2 linked regions of the Candidatus Chlorohelix allophototropha genome follow. Each later gene encodes a partner of the first gene's protein in a complex. Links are inferred from orthologs where the notes say so. Each region holds a gene or a part of one and is shown in the gene's direction. Other genes may lie near its edges.

What was found. The genes of interacting proteins can lie anywhere in the genome.
Region 2: the proteins of secA (region 1) and secY are in contact, whole or in part, in a crystal structure (PDB 3DIN), measured with the Thermotoga maritima proteins. The link is inferred for Candidatus Chlorohelix allophototropha from one-to-one orthologs. Residues at the interface, in WP_004082002.1 of Thermotoga maritima: Glu261, Ala262, Arg263, Lys300, Ala301, Arg302, Thr303, Ile304, Ile305, Leu323, Tyr324, Asp325, Pro326, Val329, Ser330, Tyr333, Ile336, Lys340, Phe345, Val349, Glu363, Phe364, Tyr374, Ser375, Gly376, Gly377, Glu393, Ile395, Thr482, Ser483; in WP_004081795.1 of Thermotoga maritima: Glu108, Gly109, Glu110, Glu111, Ala236, Glu237, Arg238, Arg239, Ile240, Thr241, Ile242, Gln243, Tyr244, Ala245, Arg246, Arg247, Val248, Thr249, Gly250, Arg251, Arg252, Val253, Tyr254, Gly256, Ala257, Ser258, Thr259, Tyr260, Leu261, Pro262.

What each region holds. Positions count from the first base shown.
Region 1 is NZ_CP128400.1:1,367,364-1,375,793, reverse strand. The notes cover bases 2,907-6,244. They hold secA (preprotein translocase subunit SecA), read left to right. Parts: upstream 2,907-3,227; coding sequence 3,228-6,044; downstream 6,045-6,244. Other genes in these bases: OZ401_RS18515 (GAF and HD-GYP domain-containing protein), read left to right, coding at 6,168-6,244; OZ401_RS18525 (CAP domain-containing protein), read left to right, coding at 2,907-3,084. Also shown: OZ401_RS18540 (alpha/beta fold hydrolase), read left to right, coding at 1-964; more of OZ401_RS18525, read left to right, coding at 1,303-2,906; more of OZ401_RS18515, read left to right, coding at 6,245-7,379; malQ (4-alpha-glucanotransferase), read left to right, coding at 7,570-8,430. UniProt on the Escherichia coli protein: Required for protein export, interacts with the SecYEG preprotein conducting channel.
Region 2 is NZ_CP128399.1:1,659,047-1,662,820, forward strand. The notes cover bases 1-2,861. They hold secY (preprotein translocase subunit SecY), read left to right. Parts: upstream 1-679; coding sequence 680-2,044; downstream 2,045-2,861. Other genes in these bases: rpmD (50S ribosomal protein L30), read left to right, coding at 1-41; rplO (50S ribosomal protein L15), read left to right, coding at 60-545; OZ401_RS07135 (adenylate kinase), read left to right, coding at 2,235-2,861. Outside these bases: more of OZ401_RS07135, read left to right, coding at 2,862-2,921; infA (translation initiation factor IF-1), read left to right, coding at 3,052-3,273; rpmJ (50S ribosomal protein L36), read left to right, coding at 3,462-3,575; rpsM (30S ribosomal protein S13), read left to right, coding at 3,600-3,774. UniProt on the Escherichia coli protein: The central subunit of the protein translocation channel SecYEG. Consists of two halves formed by TMs 1-5 and 6-10.

The sequences.
Region 1 (8,430 bases):
CGAGAGCCTAAAAAAAGAGTTGTACCAGCCGCGTCTCAAAGCTAAACGCCGCGCTGAGATAGAAGATGACCTTGCCAAAATTGCGGCAGGGAAATTTGTTGAAATCAACGGGGTTAAGCACTTTATAATGGATGAGGGGCCCGCGGATGGTGAGGCGGTGATTTTGGTTCATGGCTGGGATTGTAGTAGTTTCTGGTGGCATTCAATCATTGGCAAGCTCAACGAGGGCGGGTATCGTACAATCAATTATGATCTACGTGGGCATGGCTTGAGCGATGAAAACCATCCGGGAAATGATGACTATAGTATCAAGGCTTATGTGAATGACCTCGAAGCTATACGCCAGCATTTTAAATTGGAGAAATTCCACGTTGCTACTTTTTCGCTAGGTTCTGTTATAGCAGTATCTTATGCCGCAAAATATCCTGAACATGTTGCCACCTTGACTGCCTTTAATTTTGGTTTATTCCGATATAATCCGATTGTAGTAAAGGTTATGCCGATAACGCTTAGCACTGTTTTCAGTAAAGTTTTGCGTCCTATGGGTCCTAGAAGTTGGCGGTTTGTTTACTACTACTCTCGATTGACACTCACTAAAAACCCGGTGGACAAGCGCGACATTTTATACGGCTTACTTAGTCTCCGTGATTGCCCCTTCCGCACCTCGTACAATAGCGCCCGTGACATCATGTCAAAACCAGTGCTAGATGAGTTGCCCCTTTGGTGTGCCGCTGTTAAAGCGCCAACTTTGCTGGTGCCGGGTTCACATGATCGGGTTATCGGCAAAAAGAATGCTAAAGCGTTAGCAGACCTAATCCCAAATCTTACCTACTTTGAAATGCCTAAGTGTGGACATTTAATTCTGGCAGAATTGCCAAAACAAGTTGGGGAGTTGATGATAATGCACTTGGGGAAAAATTCAATTGGGAAGAGGAACGATCTTTTGGCGCACTCGGAGAATTGAAAGCCCTTTGAGATAAATTTGAAAAAAAAGCGGGCAAAGCGCTCGCTTTTTTTTATCAAGCCCATGATCAGGATCGAACTGATGACCTCATTCTTACCAAGAATGTGCTCTACCGACTGAGCTACATGGGCATGCCTGGAGTGGGAGTCGAACCCACACGGGTGATTAGCCCAACGGTTTTTGAGACCGCCGCGTCTGCCATTCCGCCACCCAGGCGTAACTCGTACAATATAATAACAAAGTTGAGGCTATTTTGCAACTCGATTGCTTTAACTGCCTGCATTAAGTAAAATCCGATATGTAAAGTGCCTATATATCAGCTGAACAGGAGAAAGATTATGAGCGCTGATACCGGATCTGAACCAAACTCTACCAATACACCCCCTCCAAGTCTTACTACAGCCGATACTCCGGATACTTTCCAATCGGATGAAGAAAGTGCCCCTATGACTATAGCCTCTGTGGGGATGGATGCGGCAGATAGTAATACTGGTTCTATGCAAACTTTCGGTTTGGATAAATCACAGTTTGCGCTGGACAGAATAAACTACTATCGTAGTCAGGTAAGCGTGGCAGCAGCAACGATGAACCAACCGTTACAGCAAGCGGCAGCGTCTCATGTTAATTATTACACCTTGAATGGGTCGGGTAATTATTCCATTCACGAAGAAATAGCCACTAATCAGGGCTTTTGCGGTAAAGATTTCTTTGCCCGTGCTGCCCATTTTGGTTATGTAAACCCAGATAGTACCAATGAAAACATTGATACTATTGCCGACCCTTTGCAAGCAGTCGAACGTCTGATGAACACCTTGAACCATCGTATTCCTCTACTTGACCCTGCTTATCCAGATATTGGGATTGCTTATGGCGCCAAACCGGATGGTACAAACCCGATTTCAGTTATAGATTTCGGAATGCCCGTGTGGAAAACCAGCTTCCAGCCTCAATTTATAATCTGGCCGCCTAATGGCAGTAGTGGGTTTTATCGCAGTTATCGGGGAGAAAGTCCCGATATGTTCAAGCGTGCCGGGTTGAATCCAACTTACCCTATCGGCAATCCGATTACGGTTACTTACCGGGGTTCGGGTAAAATTGTGTATGATCCCAATGGAATGAGCTTGAAAGATTCGAGTGGTAAGGAAGTGCCAAGCTACAAACTGGCAGATTTGAACTCGTTCTGGACTGCCCGCAATAGCGCCGCAATTTCTTCAATTCAACCACTTGCCCCGGATACGACCCTTACCGTCACCTTTACATTCAGTATTAACGGTGGCGCAGCACAAGTGGTAAGTTGGTCGTTCAGCACCAGCCCGTTGATTACTACCTCCACCGTTACCCAACCCAAAGCGGGTTTGAGCAACGCTGATATTTCGGTGCGGAATCTATGGCAGAACACCGATGCACCGGTAGCAGCAGGTAAAGTTAAGCGAAGTTGGTTATACGGACCTGAAATCTTCGAGGCGCGCTACGAACCCTACAAAGAAGCGCCCGGTGGTAATCGGTTGGTTTATTACCTTGATAAAGCCCGGCTGGAAATCAATAATCCGGCTGGAGACCGCAACAGCAAGTGGTTTGTAACCAGTGGCTTGCTCACCCGCGAATTGGTAGGAGGATTCGTGCAGGTAGGAGACAGCAGCTACGAACAACGCAGCCCGGCGCAAGTGCCGGTTGCGGGAGATCCTGCCGCATCCAATCTCAGTGCCCCTACCTATGCCTCTTTTGCAACGGTAGCCACACTCAATAATGACAAGCGTGTCGCAGACCGAACCGGACAAACAGTTCTTGAGACTATTGCTAAAGACGGCTCAGTGCAAAAAGTGGCAAACGCGCCTGCCCCGGTGACTTATAAACAATATGACAAAACCCTAGGACACAACATTGCGGATGTACTTCTGACCTATATGAATAGCATAACCGGAGGATGGCTCTTTGTATTGGGTTACCCCATTACTGACCCTTACTGGACAGTCACAAAATTAGCGGGAACTAATACATACGTACTAGTACAATTATTTGAACGCCGAGTACTTACTTATACACCGACAAATCCTGTGGATTGGCGGGTGGAAATGGGTAACATCGGACGGCATTATTTTAGCTGGCGATACAATCAATAAGCTATGTCATCGTAAGTAGAACGAGAATAACTATTTTGATATGTTATAATGTGGTTTGTAGAAATTGCCGGAAAGCCGGGTTATTAGATTTTTATAATATCCGGAATAGGCATAAATATTAATTAGCAATTATAGGTGGAATTGTGTTCAAAACTCTTAAGAATTTAATTACAGGTGGCGATAGTACCGATAAAGAATTGCGCAAATTAGAGCAAATCGCCAGCAAAGTTATAAATGAATATGATCAGGAATTTTCAAAACTTAGTGATGAAGAACTTCGTGCCAAAACCGACCAATTCAAAGAAAGATTAAATAACGGGGAAAGTCTGGAAGATATTCTGCCCGAAGCTTTCGCGACAGTGCGTGAGGCTGCATGGAGAACCCGTCGTCAGAAACACTTCAAAGTGCAAATAATGGGTGGGCAAGTATTACATAGCGGTAAGATAGCCGAAATGAAAACCGGTGAAGGTAAAACGCTGGTGGCAACCCTCGCTGCCTATTTAAACGCGCTTGAAGGTCTTGGTGTACACGTAATTACAGTAAACGATTACCTAGCAAAACGTGATACTCAATGGATGGGACCGATTTATCATGCTCTAGGACTCTCTGTAGCAGTTATCCAGAGCAATGGCGGCAATCCCAACCGACCTTCCGCCTACATGCTCGACCCTACCTTCCACGATCCTTCCGATCCCTCTATGAACTTCTTGGTACCGGTATCCCGCCATGCTGCCTATAGAGCAGATATTACTCATGGTACCAATAATGAGTTTGGCTTTGATTATCTGCGTGATAACATGGCACGCAGCGCAGAGGAATATGTACAGCGCGAATTGCATTACGCGATTGTGGACGAAGTAGATAACATTCTAATTGACGAAGCGCGAACTCCGCTTATTATCAGTGGACCGGCAGGCAAAGCCGATGATAATTACTACAAATTCGCCGACATTTTGCGCCAGTTACGGGAAGGCGAAGACAGAGATTACACTATCAAAGAAAAAGAGCGGGTTGTAAACCTAACCGAACTCGGTCTCGAACGAGTAGAGCGTATGCTCAATATCCCACCCTACGAAAGCATCTATGATGATAAATGGAGCAAATATACCCCATACCTTGATAATGCGCTCAAAGCGAAAGCTCTCTATCAGCGCGACCGCGAGTATATTGTGCGTGATGGGCAAGTTATCATCGTAGACGAGTTCACCGGACGCTTGATGGAAGGTAGACGTTACGAAGGCGGGTTGCATCAAGCGATTGAAGCCAAAGAGAGAGTACGCATACAACAGGAAAATCTTACCTACGCTACCATTACACTACAGAACTATTTCCGTATGTACGAAAAACTCTCAGGCATGACCGGTACTGCTATAACTGAGTCGGAAGAATTCTATAAAATTTATGGACTTGATGTAGTGCCAATCCCCACCAACAAAGAGATGAAGCGCGCCGACGAAAACGATATGGTTTTCAAGAGCGAAAAATCCAAATACGAAGCAGTGGTGGAAGAAATCGAGGAAATGTACAAAATCGGGCGACCCGTACTAGTTGGTACAACTAGTGTGGAAAAATCCGAGGTGTTGGCAAACCTTTTGCAGCGGCACAAAATTCCTCACAATGTGCTGAACGCAAAATTGCATGAAAAGGAAGCCGCAATCGTCACGCAAGCCGGGCGACCAGGTGCAATTACAATCGCGACCAATATGGCAGGACGCGGTACTGACATTATTTTGGGCGGTTCACCTGACAGCTATTTGCAAGACGAATTGGAGAAACGTGGCTTAAAGGCGGAAGACATAGGCTCGGAAATATATTCTGAAGCAGAAGAAGAAGCCCAAAAACGTTGGGAAGAAGCCCATGAACGGGTTATTGCCGCTGGAGGTTTGCACATTATAGGGACTGAACGCCACGAGTCGCGCCGTATTGACAACCAGTTGCGCGGTCGTGCCGGACGACAAGGCGACCCGGGTAGCACCCGTTTCTATATATCGCTGGAAGATGAGCTAATGCGCCGTTTTGGTTCAGATCGCATCAAAAGTCTGCTAGAACGCTTTAATTTTGAGGATGATCAACCGATTGACTTTGGTATGGTTGGTAGGTTAGTAGAGCAAGCGCAGACAAAAGTAGAAGGCATGAACTTCGACTTCCGAAAGCACTTAGTTGAGTTCGATGATGTAATGAACAAACAGCGCGAATCAATTTATGATGACCGCCATCGTATTCTCACCAGTGAAGACCTGCGAGAACAGATTAGTACCCTGATTAAGGGACGACTGGATGAGATTGTAGAAGAGCATACTCACGGCGACCAACACGAATGGGATTTAGCAAGCCTATTCCGCAACCTCGGTCTGATGCTGCGTAGTAGCGCTATCAAGTTTGACCGCCAGCCTCACGATGAAGAAGATCAAAAGCAAATGGTGCTTGAAGCTCTTGAGAAAGAGTTCAATATAAGCTTACACGATTTTGAAGGCAAAAATCGTGAGGGGATAGATGAACTTGTCTCAGAAATGCTTGATCACGCTTATAACGAGAAACTAGAGCGTCTCGGCGAAGAGAATATGAAGTTGTTCGAGCGGCTGGTATTGGTTCAGGTCTATGACGATAACTGGGTAAATTACTTGACCCCGCTTGAAGAATTACGACGCGGTATTGGTCTGCGGGCGTATGGACAACGCGATCCATTACAGGAATATCGCCGTGCTGCCTTCCAGTTCTGGAATGAGTTACAGGTTAACATCAAGCGCGATATTGCCGAAAAGTTCTTTGCCTATGAACTTCAACGGGCTGCTCCTCCACCACCGCCGATGCAAACCAATGCGCCGGAAGAGTCCGCCGATAACGGTAAAGCTAAACCTACACCTGCCAAATCAAAAAAAACAGGACCGAACGAGCCTTGCCCTTGCGGTAGCGGTAAGAAATATAAGAAATGTCACGGGGCAGTTGCGGCGATGCGCTAGAAATTAGTCTTAATATCCGGTTAGCAGGAATTAAACGCTATGTGAGTTTTTCTTATAACCGGATTGAGATAATATAGCATCGTATAAAGTTGTAAGGTATGTTAAGGTAGTAAAGGGTCAGATATGTCTCAACAAGATTTAAATTCCGGTTCGCACGAGGCAATCACACAACACTCTGCCCATATGGATGATTACCGTGCGCTGGTTAAAATTGCTTGTTTATTAAGTTCAGAACCGGAGTTGGATAATCTACTTAATTTGATTATTGACACCAGCAATAGCTTGCTGAATGCAGATCGCAGTAGTCTTTTTCTGGTAGATTATGCAACAAACGAACTGTTTAGCAAAATTGCGTTGGGAACTTCAAACGAAATCCGGGTGAAAATCGGCTCCGGTCTGGCAGGAACTGTGGCTAAAACAGGGGAAATTATTAATCTGCGAGATGCCCAAAACGATCCACGCCAACAAAAAAGAATTGCCAGTGAGCAAGCCTACATCCCACACACCATGCTTACTGTGCCAATGCGTAACCATTCCGGAAAAATTATAGGAGTAATCCAAACTATAAATAAAAAAACCGGGAGCTTCAATGAGCGCGATGAAGAGGTTTCCCTAGCGTTCGCCTCACTTGCCGCTGTTGCAATCGAAAATGCTACAATGCGACGCGACATAGAGTTAATGCTCAAAAGCTTCATCGAAACAATGGCAGATACCATCGACCTTAAAAGCCCACAAACAGCCGGACACAGCCGTCGTGTCGCCTTCTATGCCGCCGAAATCGCCCGTGAATTGAATTTGTCTAAAGATAATATTGAGCTTATCCGCATGGCAGGCTTGCTCCACGACTATGGGAAAATTGGCGTACCGGAAGTGGTTTTGAAAAAGCAGGGGAAACTCACTGAAGAAGAGTGGGGTTTTATGCGCCAACATGTATCCATTACTGAGGGAATTCTAAAAAGGCTGTATTTAATCGGAGAACTCAAGCGATTACCTAGCATCGCTGGACAGCACCACGAGCGGGTTAATGGCACCGGATATCCGAATGGGTTACTCAGTGAAGCTATTCAGATGGAAGCTAAAATCTTGGCAGTTTCCGATGTTTATGATGCACTGACAGTCCGACGCTATTATCGTGAGCCAATGACCCATATTGACGCGCTGAACTACCTGCGCACTCTGACCGGTATCGAATTTGAAGGTGACTGTGTAGAAGCATTGGTGCGGGTGGTAGAGCGTGTGGGAGCGCCGCAGAACCCTTATGAGGATACTGCACTACAATTTGGTAGCACACCTGCCGAAACATTAGCGCCTGATTTGTCACGCTTTCTGCAATAATTAGCAGTAACAGCCAACCAATATGATTTTCACTTCATTTCGAGTGAAGTCATGTTTAAACTTCCCCTGAATAAATGGTATCTTCAGAACGTTTGCTAGATAATACTGTCAGAAGTTATCGAATTTTTATGGTATATTTACTCCTATAACTATTGTAAACAATCAAAAATCAACTTGGAGATACATAATAATGTTCGAGCGTTGTAGCGGGATTTTGCTCCACCCTACCTCATTGCCGGGACCATACGGCATAGGTGAACTAGGCGAAATGGCTTACAGATTCGTGGATTTTCTGGTCGCTACCGATCAAACTTTGTGGCAATTTATGCCGCTCAACCAGACTGGCTATGGTGACTCTCCTTATTATAGTCTTTCGGCATTTGCCGGAAATCCTTTGCTGATTAATTTAGACAAGCTGGTAGAGGAAGGTTTCTTAAAACCAGAAGACTTACACAATTTGCCCAATTTCCCTGCCGAACGAGTTGACTTTGGTCCGGTTATTGATTTCAAGAAAAGAATCTTGGGAAAATCTTATCAGCGTTTCAAAACAGAGGCTTCGCCTGATGTGAAGAACAAATTGGCTGAGTTTGAAAAAGATAATAAAACCTGGCTGCCTGATTTTGCTTTATTCATGGCGTTAAAGGATCATTTTGGGGGAGCAGTCTGGAATAAATGGGACGGCGCTATAGTACAGCATGAAGCCAACGCAATAACTCAATGGCAAGAAAAGCTGGCGGATGAGGTAGGATATTATAGTTACTGCCAGTTCCTGTTCAACCGTCAATGGTTAGCCTTGCGCCAATACGCTAATGAAAAGGGTATCAAATTAATTGCCGATATTCCTATCTTCGTGGCTTATGATAGCTCGGATGTGTGGGCGAATTCAGGTCTATTTTACCTTGATGACGAACTCAATCCAACCCATGTTGCGGGAGTGCCACCCGATTATTTCAGCGAAACCGGGCAACGTTGGGGCAACCCACTTTACAATTGGGACAAGCTGAAAACCACCGGATACGAGTGGTGGATTGAACGCTTCCGACAAGCTCTG
Region 2 (3,774 bases), on another replicon or contig:
TGATTAAGTACGTGCGCCATTGGGTGAAGGTCGAAGAGTAGGTTAAGGAGTATAAACTAATGCAACAGCATGACTTAAAACCGGCTCCTGGTAGCACCTCGGCTCCCAAGCGCGTAGGTCGTGGTCACGGTTCTGGTTTGGTAAAAACCAGCGGCTTTGGTCAGAAAGGTCAAAAAGCTCGTACCGGACATCACAAAGTACCGGTCTGGTTTGAAGGCGCACCTTCTAAGGTTAACACCTTTAAGCGTACCGGTTACAAACGTGGTACTGGATTCAACAACCCAAACCGGGTTGAATATGAAGTGGTAAACCTTTCACAATTGGAAGATTGGGAAGGTGGCGAGGTCACAGTTGAAACTTTGATAGCGCGCCGCTACATACGTACTAACAAACCGGTAAAGGTGTTGGGTAGAGGCGAGATTAGCAAAGCTCTGACCGTGAGAGTTCATCGCCTGAGCGAAAGCGCAAAGCAGAAGATAACGGCTGCCGGTGGCAACTATGAGGAATTGACTCCCGCGGAGAGCGGTGAGGAAAACGCCGATTAGGTGATAAAGCATCAGGTTAAAGGATATAAAATTGCTATTAGGCAAAATCTTGTATAATAGCAAAGTTGCCTGTAGCAGACTAAATTCTGCAATCTGATGCTAAACCTAAATCCTGCGGAGGAAAATCACCAACAATGCTAAAAGCTGTTATCAAAGCATTTGGAATACCTGACCTTCGGCGGCGCATATTTTTTACGCTGGGTATTCTCGTAATCTTTAGAGTTATCGCCCACGTACCGCTGCCCGGTATTTCAAGTGAGATTAAATCTAGGCTTACAAACCTGATAAGTGGCGTTGATGCGCCGGCAGGTAGCAGCCAGGGTATCGGTAGTGTGCTGGGCTTCTTGAATATATTTTCGGGTGGTAGTCTCAGTAACTTCTCGATTGTGGCAACCGGGGTATATCCCTATATTACCGCTACAATTATTATGCAGTTGTTACAGCCGATTATACCTGCACTTGAAAACCTTTCAAAAGAAGGTGAGCGAGGGCGCGCTGTAATTAATCGCTGGCAGCATATCATTACTGTGCCGATTGCGGCAGTTACCGCCTACGGTCAAATAGTATTGCTGAAAAGCCAGAATGTAATTACCGGAACGGACGCTCAGAAACTCTCATTATTCGGTGCAAGCTCTGACTTCGGGCTAACCGTTACCGTTGTTATCTCGATGACAGCCGGAACGATGATACTAGTCTGGATGGGTGAGCTAATAACCGAATTTGGTATCGGTCAAGGTGTCTCGGTGCTTATTTTTGGAGGTATCGTCTCGAACCTACCTTCAACCCTTGTGCGTACCAGCCAGACAGGTGTTGCTCAAAACATCATCTCTATACTGATTATAGTAGTTGTAGCTTTACTATCAATTGTAGGGATTGTACTGGTTCAAGAAGGGCAGCGCAAAATACCGGTCAAGTTTCCGCGTCAAACGCAGGGCAACCGGGTTTATGGCGGTCAAAGCACCTATATACCTTTAAAGGTGAACTCAGCCGGTATGATTCCGCTGATTTTTGCCAGTAGTATTATCATATTTCCAACTACAGTGGCGGGCTTCTTCGTTCGTCCCAACCAGCCCGATGATGTGATTAGCCAAGCGGCAAACTGGGTAGTTGTGAACTTTGGTCCTAGCAGTATTCTGTATCAAGTAGTGTATTTTGGAATGGTGGTAGGTTTCACCTATTTCTATACACTCGTGCTCTTTAACCAACAAAATATTACGGAAAGTCTCCGGGACAGAGGTGGCTTCATACCGGGTTACCGACCGGGCAAACCGACCAATGACTTTTTAATGAAGGTTTTGAATCGCATAACTTTGCTGGGCGCTTTGTTCCTAGGCACAATTGCGGTGCTACCCTTCTTGCTGGGCGCTATAGTCCAGTCTCAGGTCAATACATTCTTGAGCAGCACTTCGCTCTTGATTGTGGTAGGTGTAGCTGTAGATACCATGAAACAGCTTGAAGCCCAGTTAACTATGCGCGAATATCAAGGCATACTCCGCTAGTTGTAGTGATCTTGTATAAAGGCCTGATAAAGTAGAGCTATATAAACGATAAACAGAATTTATATGTTCTTCTCTACTTTTCAGTTGTCGCCTTTCTTAAGCCTATGTTATAATAAGTGTAGCATTTCACAAAGTGCGCTTATTTAGGTTAGGCTAGCTTGCAAAGATGGAAGTTTAGGAAGGGAGCCGCATGTATATAATTTTACTTGGAGCACCAGGGGCAGGAAAAGGCACACAAGCCAAATTGTTATCGGAACGATTGGATATAGCACATGTATCCAGTGGAGACTTGTTACGCGATAACATTAAACGCGGTACAGATTTAGGCTTGCAAGCCAAAGGTTTTATGGATCGTGGCGAGTTGGTACCGGATGGAACGGTTATCAATATGATAGTAGAGCATCTGTCAACGCCTAGTTGCGTTCACGGTGCTATGTTGGATGGTTTCCCGCGTACTATCCCGCAAGCCGATGCTTTGAATGTGGCGTTGCAAAATGGCTTTAGGCAGGGCGTGACCGCAGTATTGTACATAAAGGTGGAAAACGAAGAACTGTTAAGCCGCCTTAGTGGTCGCTGGATTTGTAGGTCATGCCAAACTCCCTATCACGAAGTCTACAACGCGCCTCGCGTAAAAGGGGTGTGCGATAGTTGTGGGGGCGAGTTATACCAGCGGGAAGATGATACCCGTGCCACCGCTGAGCGCCGTTTGCAGGTTTATTTTAACCAGACGTTGCCATTGATTGACTACTATAACAAACGCGATTTGCTCATCGAGATAGACGGGCAACGTGAAGTAGAAGAAGTCAATCGAGACCTGATCACTGCTCTAAAGAAAGTGGAACAGCCGGGGGGGGTCACTGAGTCGTTGTTGGCGTAACGACTCATTGCAAGCGTCAGGCATCTGTTAAATAAAGACGATTCCGAGTTGGCGGTCTCTCTGCAAGGTGAGTAGGTGGGCCGCTATTCTTACCTGTAAAAGTAGAAATACATAAAACAGGAAAAAACAGGTGAGCAAGAAAAGAGACGTAATAGAAGTAGAAGGAAGAGTGATTGAAGCCTTACCCAACGCTATGTTCCAGGTAGAACTGGAAAAAGGTCACAAAGTGCTGGCAACGGTAAACGGAAAAATCCGTTTAAACTTCATTCGTATTTTGCCGGGTGATCGCGTTCTGGTAGAGCTATCGCCTTATGACCTAACAAGAGGGCGAATCACCTATCGCTACAAATAACAAAAATAGCAAGGGCACATGGCAACCTCGCTATGATAATAATATTGAAAATGCCATTTTGGGAATTTGCCAAGCCTACACGGGTTGTGGTATAATTTCCACTTGTCTGTATCAATAGGAAAAAATCAAAACGATATAAAGCGCTTTAAATTAGGGTGCTGTAATCGTGAAATTGAGGGAATTGAGCGATGAAGGTACGAGCATCGGTGAAGCCGCGCTGCGAAAAATGCAAAATAATCCGGCGTAAGGGAGTAGTAATGGTGATTTGTTCTACTCCTAAACATAAACAGCGGCAAGGCTAGTAAGATTTCTGGAGGATAGACCGCATGGCGAGAATTGCCGGGGTTGATTTGCCCCGCGATAAAAGAGTTGAAATAGGTCTCACCTATATTTTCGGTATCGGGCTAAAAACGAGTCAGAAAATTCTCGAAACGGCTAATATAAGCCCCGATACTAGGGTTCATACACTTACCGATGATGAAATTCATCGGTTGCGTGAGA